Regions from separate parts of the Arthrobacter sp. V1I9 genome, predicted to be linked through region 2. Evidence: riboswitches for the same ligand, from Rfam matches in the RefSeq annotation. Region 2 holds a riboswitch; each other region holds the start of a gene.

Region 1 (3,858 bases), 2.4 Mb from region 2:
TCTGGGCGAGCGACCCCCGTCCCCGGCAAATGTCGTGGCTCATCAGCGCCTCGGTGATCGCGATGTAGCTGTTCGCATCGAACCGCTGGACCAGCTTGGTGCCCTGGTGGTCCAGGTAGCTCTCCACCTGGTACCGCCCGCGGGCAGCCAGCTGTTGCCCCTGGAGCGGCGATTCGGGGGCCTGCGGCTCACGGCCGAAGCGTCCGTCCAGTTCCCGCGGGGAGCGGTACGTGATGTGGGCGATGCGCCGGGCCAGGGCGAGGCCCTGCTCGGGGGCGGGTCCGTTGTAATAGTCACCGCCGTTGAAGTTGGCGTCCTGCCGGATGGCGAGTGTCTGCGCCTGGGCGAAAGCGATCTGCTCGGCGGTACTCGCGGCGCCCACGGAGATCACTGCGCAGCGCTGCACACGTTCCGGAAACGTGACCGCCCATTCGAGCGCACGGGCGCCGCCCATGGAACCGCCCAGCACGGCAAACCAGCTCCCGATCCCGAGCTGGTCGGCCAGCCGGGCCTCGGCCAGGGTGCTGTCCCGCAGGGTGACCAATGGAAAACGTGAACCCCAAGGCTTTCCGTCCGGCGCGGACGACGACGGCCCGGTGGACCCGTAGCAGCCGCCCACGATATTGATCGACACCACGAAAAAACGGTTTGTATCTACCGGCGCACCAGGCCCCGCGAGCTGTTCCCACCAGCCGGGCTCCTCGGTGTCGCCCCGGGTCACGTGGGTGCTGCCTGTCAACGCGTGTTCGATCAGAACGGCGTTGCTGCCGTCCGCGTTCAGGGTGCCCCAGGTTTCATAGGCCAGAGTGACGTCCGGAAGGTATCCGCCGGCTTCCAACTCCAGTCCCCCGATGGAGGCATAACGGACAATCCCATGTTCAGGGACAGTTGTACGGGTGACGGTAACCGTCATGGCAAGACCTCTTCTACGCGCTTGCCCGCCGTCGAATGACCGGCAGGCCAGGTCTTCACCCGGGGCACCCCGCCGCGGAAGGAGGGTTGCCGGCCAGCAAGCCGGGGCTGTCACTGGCACTCATGACCTGGTTCGAGTGTACGAAACAGCCCCTGCCTGCCGCCAAGAGTGTGACTGGTTGTGACTTCCCCGGCTTGTGCCGCGTTGGGTGCCCTGGGTATCTCTAGGCGCCGGTTGCGTCCTTGGCCGCCCGGAAACCGGCTTCGAGATCTGCCAGGATGTCATCGATATGCTCGATCCCCACCGAAAGCCGCACCAGGCCCGGGGTCACGCCGGCCACCACCTGCTGCTCCGGCGAGAGCTGGCTGTGAGTGGTCGACGCCGGATGGATCACCAGCGAACGGACGTCACCGATGTTTGCCACGTGGGAGTGCAGTTCCAGGGCGTCCACGAAGCGCTTGCCTGCCTCCGCGCCCCCGGCGAGGTTGAACGAGACGATGGCGCCGGTCCCCTTGGGGCCGTACTTCCGGCCCCGCTCGTACCAGGGGCTGGAGGGCAGCCCGGCATAGGCGACCGATTCGACGTCGTCACGCGACTCCAGCCACTGAGCCACGTCCAGGGCGTTGGCCACATGCCGCTCCACCCGAAGGCTCAGCGTCTCCAGACCCTGGGCGATCAGGAAGGCGTTGAAGGGCGACACTGCCGAGCCAAGGTCTCGCAGCAGCTGCACCCGGGCCTTCAGGATGTACGAGAGATTGGCGCCCAGGGCGCCTTCGGCACCGAGGTCCCGGGCGTAGACGAGTCCGTTGTAGGTGGGGTCCGGGGTGTTGAAGCCGGGAAACTTTGCGGGGTCCTTGCCGAAGTCAAACTTTCCGGAATCCACGATCACGCCGGCGATGGCTGAACCATGGCCGCCCAAGTACTTGGTGGCCGAGTGCACCACGATGTCCGCGCCCCATTCCAGCGGCCGGATCAGGTACGGGGTGGACAGGGTGTTGTCCACGATCAGGGGCACGCCGGCCTCGTGCGCGACGTGGGACACCCCTTCGATATCCAGGACGTCCTGCCGCGGGTTGGATACCACCTCGCCGAAGAAGAGCTTGGTATTGGGCTGCACTGCTGCGCGCCACTGTTCCAGGTTGTCCGGGTCCGCCACGAAGGTGACTGATATGCCGAACTTCTTCAGGGTGTGGGCGAAGAGGTTGTAGGTGCCGCCGTAGAGGCTGGGGCTGGCCACGATGTGGTCCCCCGCCTCGGCGATGTTCAGGACGGCGAAAGTCTCAGCAGCCTGTCCGGAGCTGAGCAGCAGCGCCCCCAGTCCGCCTTCAAGGCTGGCAATCCGCTGCTCCACGGCCTCCTGGGTGGGGTTCCCGATCCTGGTGTAAATGGGGGCCAGTTCGGCCAGGGCAAAGCGGTTGGCGGCGCTTTCAGCAGTGGGGAACACGAAGGACGTGGTCTGGTAAATGGGAAGTGCACGGGCGCCCGTGGCGCCATCCGGCTCCTGGCCGGCGTGGATCTGGCGGGTTTCGAAAGACCATCCGTTGGACAACTAAGGCTCCTTTGACATGGGCCCGGCATGCTGGAAGCACCGCGGGCCGCGCTTGCCATCCGGCCGGTGCCGGACAGCCAGGTCCTCACCCGGGGCACCCCACCGCGGATGGAGGGTTGCCGGCCAGCGAGCCGGGGCTTGTCACTGGCGCTCATGACCTGAGCTCAGTGTAGGAACATGCGTTGATTGCCGGACAGGATTGTGACGAACATAGTCAGGAAGATTTCCTCGGCCCGGCGGGGGCTTAATGACGGTACACAAGACGAAATCCCAGTAAGGCTACCCTTAGCTGAGAGCCCGATCACAAAGTGCCAAGATGTTGCCATGCGCATGGATCACGTCTCTTACGCCTGTGAACACGATGGCCTGGCTGCCACCACCGAACGTATTTCCTCTGCCCTCGGCGTTGAGGCAGTGAAGGGCGGGGTACACCCGCGGTTCGGAACCCGGAATATGATCATCCCGCTAGCGGGACACAAGTACCTCGAAGTGGTGGAGGTCCTGGACCACCCCGCTTCGGACAAGGCTCCCTTCGGGCAGGCAGTGCGTGCACGGTCTGCAGCCGGCGGCGGCTGGATGGGCTGGTGCGTCGAGGTTGACGACCTGGCCCCCTTCGAAGAACGGCTCGGGCGGTCCTCGGTCAACGGCAACCGCAAGTTTCCTGACGGCCGCGAACTGGTCTGGAAGCAAATCGGCATCCTCGGTTTGATCGCCGACCCGCAGGTTCCCTACATGCTCAAGTGGGAGGGCGACCCGTCCCTGCACCCGTCCAACGCGTACGACAGCAACGTCAAGATGAGCTGCCTGACTATCGCCGGTTCCGCTGCCCGCGTTACTGAATGGCTGGGTGAGCCGGTGGAGAAGCCGCTCGAAGACGTAGCCGTGGAGTGGGTGGCACCGCACGGGACCCCCGGAATCCTTTCGGTGACGTTCGAGACCTCCAACGGAGCTGTGACGATCTAATCCTCTCCCTGGGCCCGGGCAGCTTTGCCCGGGCCTCGGCATGGGTAGGTGCTGCAGACTGCCCTCCTAAGCTTCGGCCGCCATCAGCAGGTGACAACGGCGTCACCCGCTGATGGCGGCCGAATCCATTTCTTGTGAAGCACCAGTTGCACACCAGCCCCCGCTGGAATGCCAGACCCCCTTGTCATGATGGGTTTATGGGCCGCCGTGACGTACGCGGACACTGCCTGGCGTTGTCTTGCCGTCTCCTAGCCCAGTCCTACGGCCTTGCCAAAGAGGCTGAACCCAACGAATGCCACGATATCCAGCAGGGCGTGAGCGATCACCAGGGGCATTACCCGGCGCGTCCGGGTATACAGCCAGGCGAAGACGACACCCATCACCACATTGCCGATGAAGGGCCCGAAGCCCTGGTAGAGGTGGTAGCTGCCGC
Region 2 (3,858 bases):
CCGGCCGGCCCGTGCCGCCGACGTAGTGCGTTCCCTGGTGGACTATCTCGCCCCGGTACTGCAGGAGCAGGGCGAGCTTGCCCTGGCCCGGCAGGGGGTAGAGGACGTTATTGCCCGTGGTACGGGGGGCAGCTGAACAGCGCCGCGTCCGGGACAAGGCGTTGACCGCTTATGCGCCTGAGGACTTGGGCTTTGGTGCCCTGGTCAAGCATGCAATAGACGTGACGATGCGCGGCTCCTTGGATTTCCCGGACGTTGATGAGGTTCCGGATCTGTTGCGGGTCCGCCAGCCCTAAGATCTCAGGAGGTGTCTGGGAAGGACTGGTTGCCGGGGTCGGTGTGGACGCAGCGCCAGCCAAACTTTAAATCTGCTTCAGTGCCTGTTCGAGGTCGCCAATCAGGTCATCCACGTCCTCCAAACCAACCGAAAGCCGCACGACGCCGTCGCTCAGGCCAATGGCTGCGCGTCCCTCCGGACCCATCGCACGGTGCGTGGTGGTGGCGGGGTGGGTGATCAGGGACTTTGAGTCGCCAAGGTTATTGGAAATATCAATGATGCGCAGGCCATCCAAAAGCGCGAAGGCCGCTTCTTTGCCCGAGCGGCCACCCGTCGTCGCGAGTTCCAGGGTGAGAACGGTGCCGCCGGCACTCATCTGCTTGGCGGCGAGTTCATACTGCGGGTGCGACTTCAGCAGCGGGTACTTTACCCAACTCACGGCAGGCTGCTGCTCCAGCCATTCGGCCAGCTGAAGGGCTGAAGCCGAAGAGTGGTTGACGCGGAGGGCCATCGTCTCAAGGCCTTTGGTGAGCACCCAGGCGTTGAAGGGGGACAACGACGGGCCGGTGTGGCGCATAAGCTGCTTGACCGGGCCGTCAATGAATTCCTTGGTGCCGAGGATGGCGCCGCCCAGCACCCTGCCCTGACCGTCGATGTGTTTGGTCCCGGAGTAGACAATCACGTCCGCGCCGAACTTTCCGCACCGCTGCAGCAGGGGAGTGGCAAAGACATTGTCGACCACCACCGTGGCACCTGCCGCGTGCGCAAGTTCGCTGACAGCGGCGATGTCCACAATTTCCTGCATCGGGTTGGACGGCGACTCAAAGAAGACGGCGGTGGTGGGCTGGGACAGGGCATCGCGCCACTGCTCCAGGTCCGGGCCGTCCACGAACACTGTCTCCACACCCCAGCGCGGCAGGATTTCGTTCAGGATCACAAAGCAGGAACCGAACAGCGAGCGGGCGGCAACCACGCGGTCGCCGGCAGCCAGCAGGGCACCCAGGGCGGTGAAGACGGCGGACATGCCGGACGCTGTCGCGAAGCACGCCTCGGTGCCCTCGAGGAGGCGGAGCCGCTCCTGGAAGGTAGCCACGGAGGGGTTGCCGTAGCGGGAGTACACAAAGCGCTCGTCCTCGCCCGTGAAAGCGCGCTCTGCCGCAGCCGCGGATTCATACACGAACCCTGAGTTCAGGAACACCGCCTCGCTGGTTTCCTGGAAATTGGTGCGGTCAAGTCCGCCACGGACGGCCTGGGTGTCGGGGCTCCAGCCGGCGGCGTCTTCGTTAAAGGTCACTTAGTTCTTTCCGAGATTGGTGGGCAGGCCGCGGTTCTTCCAGCCGTTGACGGTGCGTTCGCCGTACCGGTCGGGTTCGCCCTCGAAGCCCTCCAGCACGTTGTAGGAGGTGAAGCCGGCCCGGGTGGCAGCAATGGCGGCCGCGATGGAACGCTGCCCCGAGCGGCACAGGAATACCAGTTCGGCCGAAGCGTCCTCCGGCGCCTGCTGCGTCAGGTGAGTAATAAAATCCGGGTTGGGGATGCCCCCCGGGAACGTCCACTGGATGAACAGCGGATCGTTGTCGGTGGCCTTTGTGTCCGGGATACCGATGTGGGCCCATTCGCCTTCGGTGCGCACATCCACCAGGATGGCGCCCTGCTCCAGCTTGTCCCATGCCTCCTGGGGCGTCAGGTCTCCTGCGTAGCTCATGCGTGGCCCTCGCCGTCGAACTCAAGGTCGTCGCCCGCGGATTCGAGGTCATCCACGGCGGTAGCAACTGCTGCATCGGCGGAAGCGATGGCTGCCGGAAGAACCAGGGCTTGCGCAACAATCACCTTGCCGCCGTTGGACGTGGCGGCAGGGCTGCCGTGAAGCACATAGCCCTCGGCCAGGGCGGTCGAAACCCGTTCACAGAAAGACCTGTCATCGGGCCCGGTAACGAGCCGGTAGGAGAGTCTTTCTTCAGGGGCAGGTGCGTCAGACACGACGGATCTCCTTCTTTCACGCTTGCAACACGATTCGGTCGATATGCCGAGTATTCACCTGAGGCACCCCGCCGCGAAAGGAGGGTTGCCGACCGGCCAGTCAGGGCTTGACGCCGGTACTCATTACTCCCCAAAAAAGTAACACTTGGCGCGCGGCACCGCATCGCCGCCGTCGTCATGTTCCGTAACTGAGCGGGGCGGCCGCCCAGCTGTTGGAGCAAACGAAAGGCGTGAAGGGCTGCCCGCTGGGGGGCGCTTCACGCCTTTCCTTTGATGTCGTTTATACGATCCCGGGGCAGCTCGCCAGGATGTAGTCGGCTGCGGCCGGACCCTTCATCCGCAGGCCGTTATGGCTCGGGCTGATCCTGTGCTTCATGCCTGCCCAGAAGGCGGCTTCCATTCCGGGTGCCTGCTGGTTGATGAAGCACCAGCTGGTGTAGAGACCATAAAGGCGGTCACCGCTGAGGCTGTGGTCGGACGCTTGGTCGAGGTGGGTGGCTTCCTGGAGAAAAAGATCGAACTGCGAATGTGCCATGACGGCGTCCCTTCGCTAAGTGCGTGTGTACCGCCGTTCGGCTACAGCAGCGAAATCCTCAATGCCCTGCACGGGGCCACGGAGGGGTGATCGAGACCTTTGGAATCGATGGATTGAGCGGTGTCAACGCCCTTACTACAATGTAGACTTTACCCGTAGACTACATATACAGCAAGCGTTTGGAGATACCCTCTCCAGAACGCTTGCCGCCGGCTCCAGAACGGAAAAATCATGCCCTCCCCGAAAACCCCCGGCCCTGCCAAGGGCCGCGCCCCAAAGGAGCGGCTCAACCGTGATCTGGTGCTCAACAAGGCATTGGAGCTGGTGGACGCGGAAGGCCTTGACGCGCTGACCATGCGCCGGCTGGGGCAGGAGCTGGGCCGGGATCCGATGAGCCTTTACCGCTACGCAGAGAACCGGGCGGCGTTGCTCGATGGCGTTTCGGAGCTCGTTCTCAACGAACTGCCCATCCACCCGGAGGACCCCGACTGGAAAGCCCAGCTTCGGCACATCGCGCATAACCTTCGGCGGCTCGCGCTCGAACATCCCAACGTGGTGCCGCTGCTGGTGACGAGGCCGCTCTCCACTCCGCTGGGTCTGCGCCCGCTGGGCACCCTGCGCCCGCTGGAGCAGATTCTCGCCCTGCTGATTGGCGCCGGATTCAGCCCTGCCGACGCCCTCCACGTCTATAGGGCCTACTACGGGTTCCTCTATGGCCACCTTCTGAACGAACTGCAGGAGTTCGTGGTTGACCCCGAAGAGAATGAAGTGCTGCTTCGGCTAGGGCTGCACCGGCTGCCGTTCAAAGAGTTTCCCCATCTCCGTGCGTTGGCTCCGGCGCTCGCCGAATATGACGGCGAGGCTGAGCTGGACCAGGGCATCACCATCCTGCTTTCCGGCCTCGAAGCGCAGCTGATCGCGCAGCCAAAAGCTCCCCCCGCTTAGCGGCGGGAAGTGCGGCAGCTACTCGAAGGAAGCCCGGCGGCGGTCGGTACTGCGGCAGTGGAAACCGCTACGCGATGCTGGCAAACAGCTCGTTCAGTTCCGCGGTCAGCTCTTTCTGCAC
Region 3 (3,858 bases), 1.3 Mb from region 2:
CATTGCCACCACCGCGAAAACCATGCCGGACTTCCCCCGGCTGTGGGAAGACATGCTGGCCCAGGCCGGTCCCGCGGATGCCGGCGCGGAAGGTTCCACCGGTGGCGCGCAGCACTGATTCCTGGGACGAATCGGATGTCCGCATCCGGCCCAGCAAAAAGGGCTCCCGCCCGCGCACCAAGGACCGGCCAAGCCACGACGACGCTGTGACCGGACGCATCATCACCGTCGACCGCGGCAGGTACACGGCGGTGGTGGGTGAGGACTCCGGCAACGAACGCGTGGTCATTGCCGCGAGGGCACGCGAACTGCGCCGCAACCCTGTAGTGGCCGGAGATTTCGTCTCCCTGGTAGGCGATGTCTCAGGCGAACCGGACACCCTCGCCCGGCTGGTCAAGATCCAGGACCGCCGGACCCTGCTGCGCCGCAGCGCTGACGACACGGATCCGGTGGAGCGGGCTGTGGTTGCCAACGCAGACCAGCTGGTGATCGTGGTGGCCGCCGCCAACCCCGAACCACGCACGGGTTTCATCGACCGCGCCCTGGTGGCAGCGTACGACGCCGGGATCGAGCCGATCCTGCTGGTCACCAAGGCGGACGTCAAGGATCCGGCGGAGCTGCTGTCCAACTACACACACCTCGACTTCCCCGTGATCATCAGCCGGACAGCCGATTCCAGCGCTTCCGGCATCGACGCCCGCTCTGACGACGGCCTGTCCGCCCGCCTCGACAGCAATGCCGTGGCCGAGCTCCGGGGGTACCTGGATGAAAAAGTGACTGTCATGCTGGGGCATTCAGGCGTAGGCAAGTCGACGATGGTGAATGCGCTGACCGGGGCTGAACGGGCCACCGGCGGCGTCAATGCCGTGACAGGGCGCGGGCGCCACACGTCGTCGTCGGCGCTGGCGCTAAGGCTGGCGGACGCTCCTGTGGGCAGCTGGATTATCGATACCCCGGGTATCCGCTCCTTCGGCCTGGCTCACGTGGATCCTGACCGGATCCTGCGCTCCTTCCCGGACCTCTCCCCCGGCATCGATGACTGCGAACGCGGCTGCAAGCACACAGCCACCGCCGTGAACTGTGGGCTGGACGCGTGGGTGGGCGGTGGCCATGCGGGTGCCACCGGGGAAGCGCGGCTGGCCTCGCTGCGCCGCCTGTTGGGCACTGACCCGCGCCTGGATGCGCAGGAGACAAAGGAGCTGGGCAGCGTCAACTGACGGTGCCGATCTCCCAGCAGATCAGCGCGCAGGCGGTAGTTTGGAACCATGATCCAACCTGCTTCAAGCTACAACGATGACCTGCGCCTGGCCCACGTCCTGGCAGATTCCGTGGATGACCAGACCATGAGCCGCTTCAAGGCCCAGGACCTCCAGGTGGAGACCAAGCCTGACCTCACGCCGGTCACCGACGCGGACAAGGCCGCAGAAGAAGCCATCCGCGGCCAGTTGTCCCGTTCCCGTCCGCGTGATGCCGTACTCGGGGAAGAGTTCGGCAGCACCGGCCACGGGTCCCGCCGCTGGATCATCGACCCCATTGACGGCACCAAGAATTTCGTCCGCGGCGTCCCCGTCTGGGCCACCCTGATTGCCCTGGTGGATGAGGGCGAGCCCGTTGTTGGGGTGGTGAGCGCACCCGCCCTGGGCAAGCGCTGGTGGGCGGCCAAGGGCATGGGAGCCTACATGGGCCGGTCGCTGGCTGCAGCCACCCGGCTCCGTGTCTCCAACGTCGCCAGCCTGTCCGACGCTTCGCTGTCCTACTCCAGCCTGGGCGGCTGGAAGGAACGCGGCAACCTGGACAACTTCCTGGGCCTCACCGAGGACGTGTGGCGGACCCGGGCTTACGGCGATTTCTGGTCCTACTGCATGGTGGCGGAAGGCTCCGTGGACATTGCCTGCGAACCTGAACTCAACCTTTACGACATGGCGGCACTGGTGCCGATTGTGGTGGAAGCGGGCGGCCGCTTCACCTCACTGGAAGGCGAGGACGGGCCGTTCGGCGGCAACGCGCTGGCCACTAATTCCATCCTGCACTCCGAGGTGCTCCGCCGGTTGAACCCGGACCTGGACGACCTTCTCTAACACCTTCATCGAAGAATCGGCGACGGGCACCTCCCAAAGGAGGCGCCCGCCGTCGTTTATTCGGCCAAAGCAGCACTTATCGGCAGGTGCGTAACAAAGCGCTTAACATTCGAGCTGGCTTCAAACCTTCCTGCCCCATGTCCTACTCTCTTAAGCAGGTCACGAGTGCCAGCGCGAAACCCCGGTTTGCTGGCCGGCAACCCTCCAACCGCGGTGGGGTGCCCCGGGTGACGACCAGGCCGGTCCGGAACGGATGCGGCAAGCGCGGATTCCCGGTACAGGGAGTCCTTTCGAAGTGAGGTCTCTGTGACTACTGCCACCGTCTCCCCCAACGCCGCCGCCCAGCCTGAAACAGTCCAGCCTGACGGCGCTGCCCCCTTTGATGCCCGCCGCGCCGTCGCCGGCCGGCCGCTTGCGGCTGTCACCGGCGCTGAAATCCAGGCACCGCTGATCTCCGGCGGCCACGTCCGGTATGCGAACCTCGACTACGGCGCCTCCGCTCCCGCCCTCTCCCTGGTCTCGGCCTACCTCAACGAGATCCTGCCGTTCTACGCAAGCGTCCACCGCGGGGCCGGCTATGCGTCCCAGATCAGCACGTCCGTCTACGAGAATGCCCGGAACATCGTCCGGGAGTTCGTGGGCGGCCGCCCGGACGATTCCGTGATCTTCACCCGGAACACCACTGACTCCCTCAACCTGCTGGCAGGCTGCCTGCCAGCAACGGACGGACGGCCCGACGGGGACGTCCTGTACCTGGACATTGAACACCACGCGAACCTGCTGCCGTGGCAGGGCGTCCCCCACCGCAGCATCGTTGCCGCCGACACCATCCCCGGCACCATCGAGTCCGTGCGCGCCGAACTGGAACAGGGAGGCGTGAGCCTGCTGGCCGTCACCGGCGCCTCCAACGTCACCGGCGAGATCCTGCCCATCCGGGCCCTGGCCACGCTCGCTCACGAACACGGCGCACGCATTGTGGTGGACGCAGCCCAGCTGGCGCCGCACCGCCGTGTCAACATCGCCGCGGATGGCGTGGACTACCTCGCTTTCTCGGGCCACAAGCTGTACGCACCGTTCGGCGCCGGTGTGCTGGTGGGCCGCCCGGACTGGCTCGACGCCGGAACGCCCCATCTCGCCGGTGGCGGCGCCGTCAAGGAAGCAAGGCTCGACGGCGTCAGCTGGGCCACCGGCCCGGCCCGCCACGAGGGCGGATCCCCCAATGTCCTGGGCGCAGCCACCCTGGCACGCGCCACGCAGGTGATCGCCGGGCTGGACCTGGACCGGTGGCATGCCCATGAGTCGGGCATCCGTTCCTTCCTGGTGGAGGGCCTGCAGAAGATCGACGGGGTGACCGTCCACCAGATCTTCAAGGACACCAACCCGGATACGGACACCATCGGCGTGGTCAACTTCTCCGTGGAAGGCTATGACGCCGGACTGGTAGCCGCGTACCTGTCCGCCGAGCACGGCGTTGGCCTGCGGGACGGCCGTTTCTGCGCGCACCCGCTGCTGAAGCGGCTCGGGCTCCCATCCGGTTCCCTCCGTGCCAGCTTTGGAGTCGGTTCGCGCCTTGAGGACGCAGAACGGCTTCTTACGGGCATCGAGTCGCTGCGCCGCAACGGCCTGGGGTGGGACTATGTGGTGGACGCAGGACGCTGGGTTCCCGCCAATGACACCCGGACCTATCCGCACTGGGCACCCAACACGCCGGGAACTGCCGGGGCTGCCCCCTGCATCGACGACTGATTGCTGCCGACGCCGTCCTGCCTTGCTGACACTG

What was found. Region 2 has a riboswitch for S-adenosylmethionine ahead of QFZ70_RS00350 (DUF1737 domain-containing protein). Riboswitches for the same ligand answer to the same signal wherever they lie in the genome.
Region 1: it holds a riboswitch for S-adenosylmethionine, as region 2 does, so the genes downstream of both, QFZ70_RS11740 (bifunctional o-acetylhomoserine/o-acetylserine sulfhydrylase) here and QFZ70_RS00350 (DUF1737 domain-containing protein) in region 2, are expected to answer to the same signal.
Region 3: it holds a riboswitch for S-adenosylmethionine, as region 2 does, so the genes downstream of both, QFZ70_RS06285 (aminotransferase class V-fold PLP-dependent enzyme) here and QFZ70_RS00350 (DUF1737 domain-containing protein) in region 2, are expected to answer to the same signal.

What each region holds. Positions count from the first base shown of each region.
Region 1 is NZ_JAUSYU010000001.1:2,481,114-2,484,971, forward strand. It holds gene QFZ70_RS11735 (homoserine O-acetyltransferase) at 1-913, opposite strand, end outside; SAM riboswitch class IV at 926-1,041, opposite strand; gene QFZ70_RS11740 (bifunctional o-acetylhomoserine/o-acetylserine sulfhydrylase) at 1,137-2,462, opposite strand; SAM riboswitch class IV at 2,506-2,621, opposite strand; gene QFZ70_RS11745 (VOC family protein) at 2,787-3,425, shown strand; gene QFZ70_RS11750 (CPBP family intramembrane glutamic endopeptidase) at 3,674-3,858, opposite strand, start outside.
Region 2 is NZ_JAUSYU010000001.1:76,381-80,238, forward strand. It holds partial or broken gene QFZ70_RS00335 (glutamate--cysteine ligase) at 1-296, shown strand, start outside; gene QFZ70_RS00340 (O-succinylhomoserine sulfhydrylase) at 363-1,571, opposite strand; gene QFZ70_RS00345 (rhodanese-like domain-containing protein) at 1,572-1,982, opposite strand; gene QFZ70_RS00350 (DUF1737 domain-containing protein) at 1,979-2,257, opposite strand; SAM riboswitch class IV at 2,271-2,385, opposite strand; gene QFZ70_RS00355 (hypothetical protein) at 2,538-2,792, opposite strand; gene QFZ70_RS00360 (TetR/AcrR family transcriptional regulator C-terminal domain-containing protein) at 3,024-3,737, shown strand; gene QFZ70_RS00365 (aminodeoxychorismate lyase) at 3,805-3,858, opposite strand, start outside.
Region 3 is NZ_JAUSYU010000001.1:1,332,178-1,336,035, reverse strand. It holds gene aroA (3-phosphoshikimate 1-carboxyvinyltransferase) at 1-118, shown strand, start outside; gene QFZ70_RS06295 (ribosome small subunit-dependent GTPase A) at 102-1,217, shown strand; gene hisN (histidinol-phosphatase) at 1,266-2,078, shown strand; SAM riboswitch class IV at 2,236-2,349, shown strand; gene QFZ70_RS06285 (aminotransferase class V-fold PLP-dependent enzyme) at 2,385-3,824, shown strand.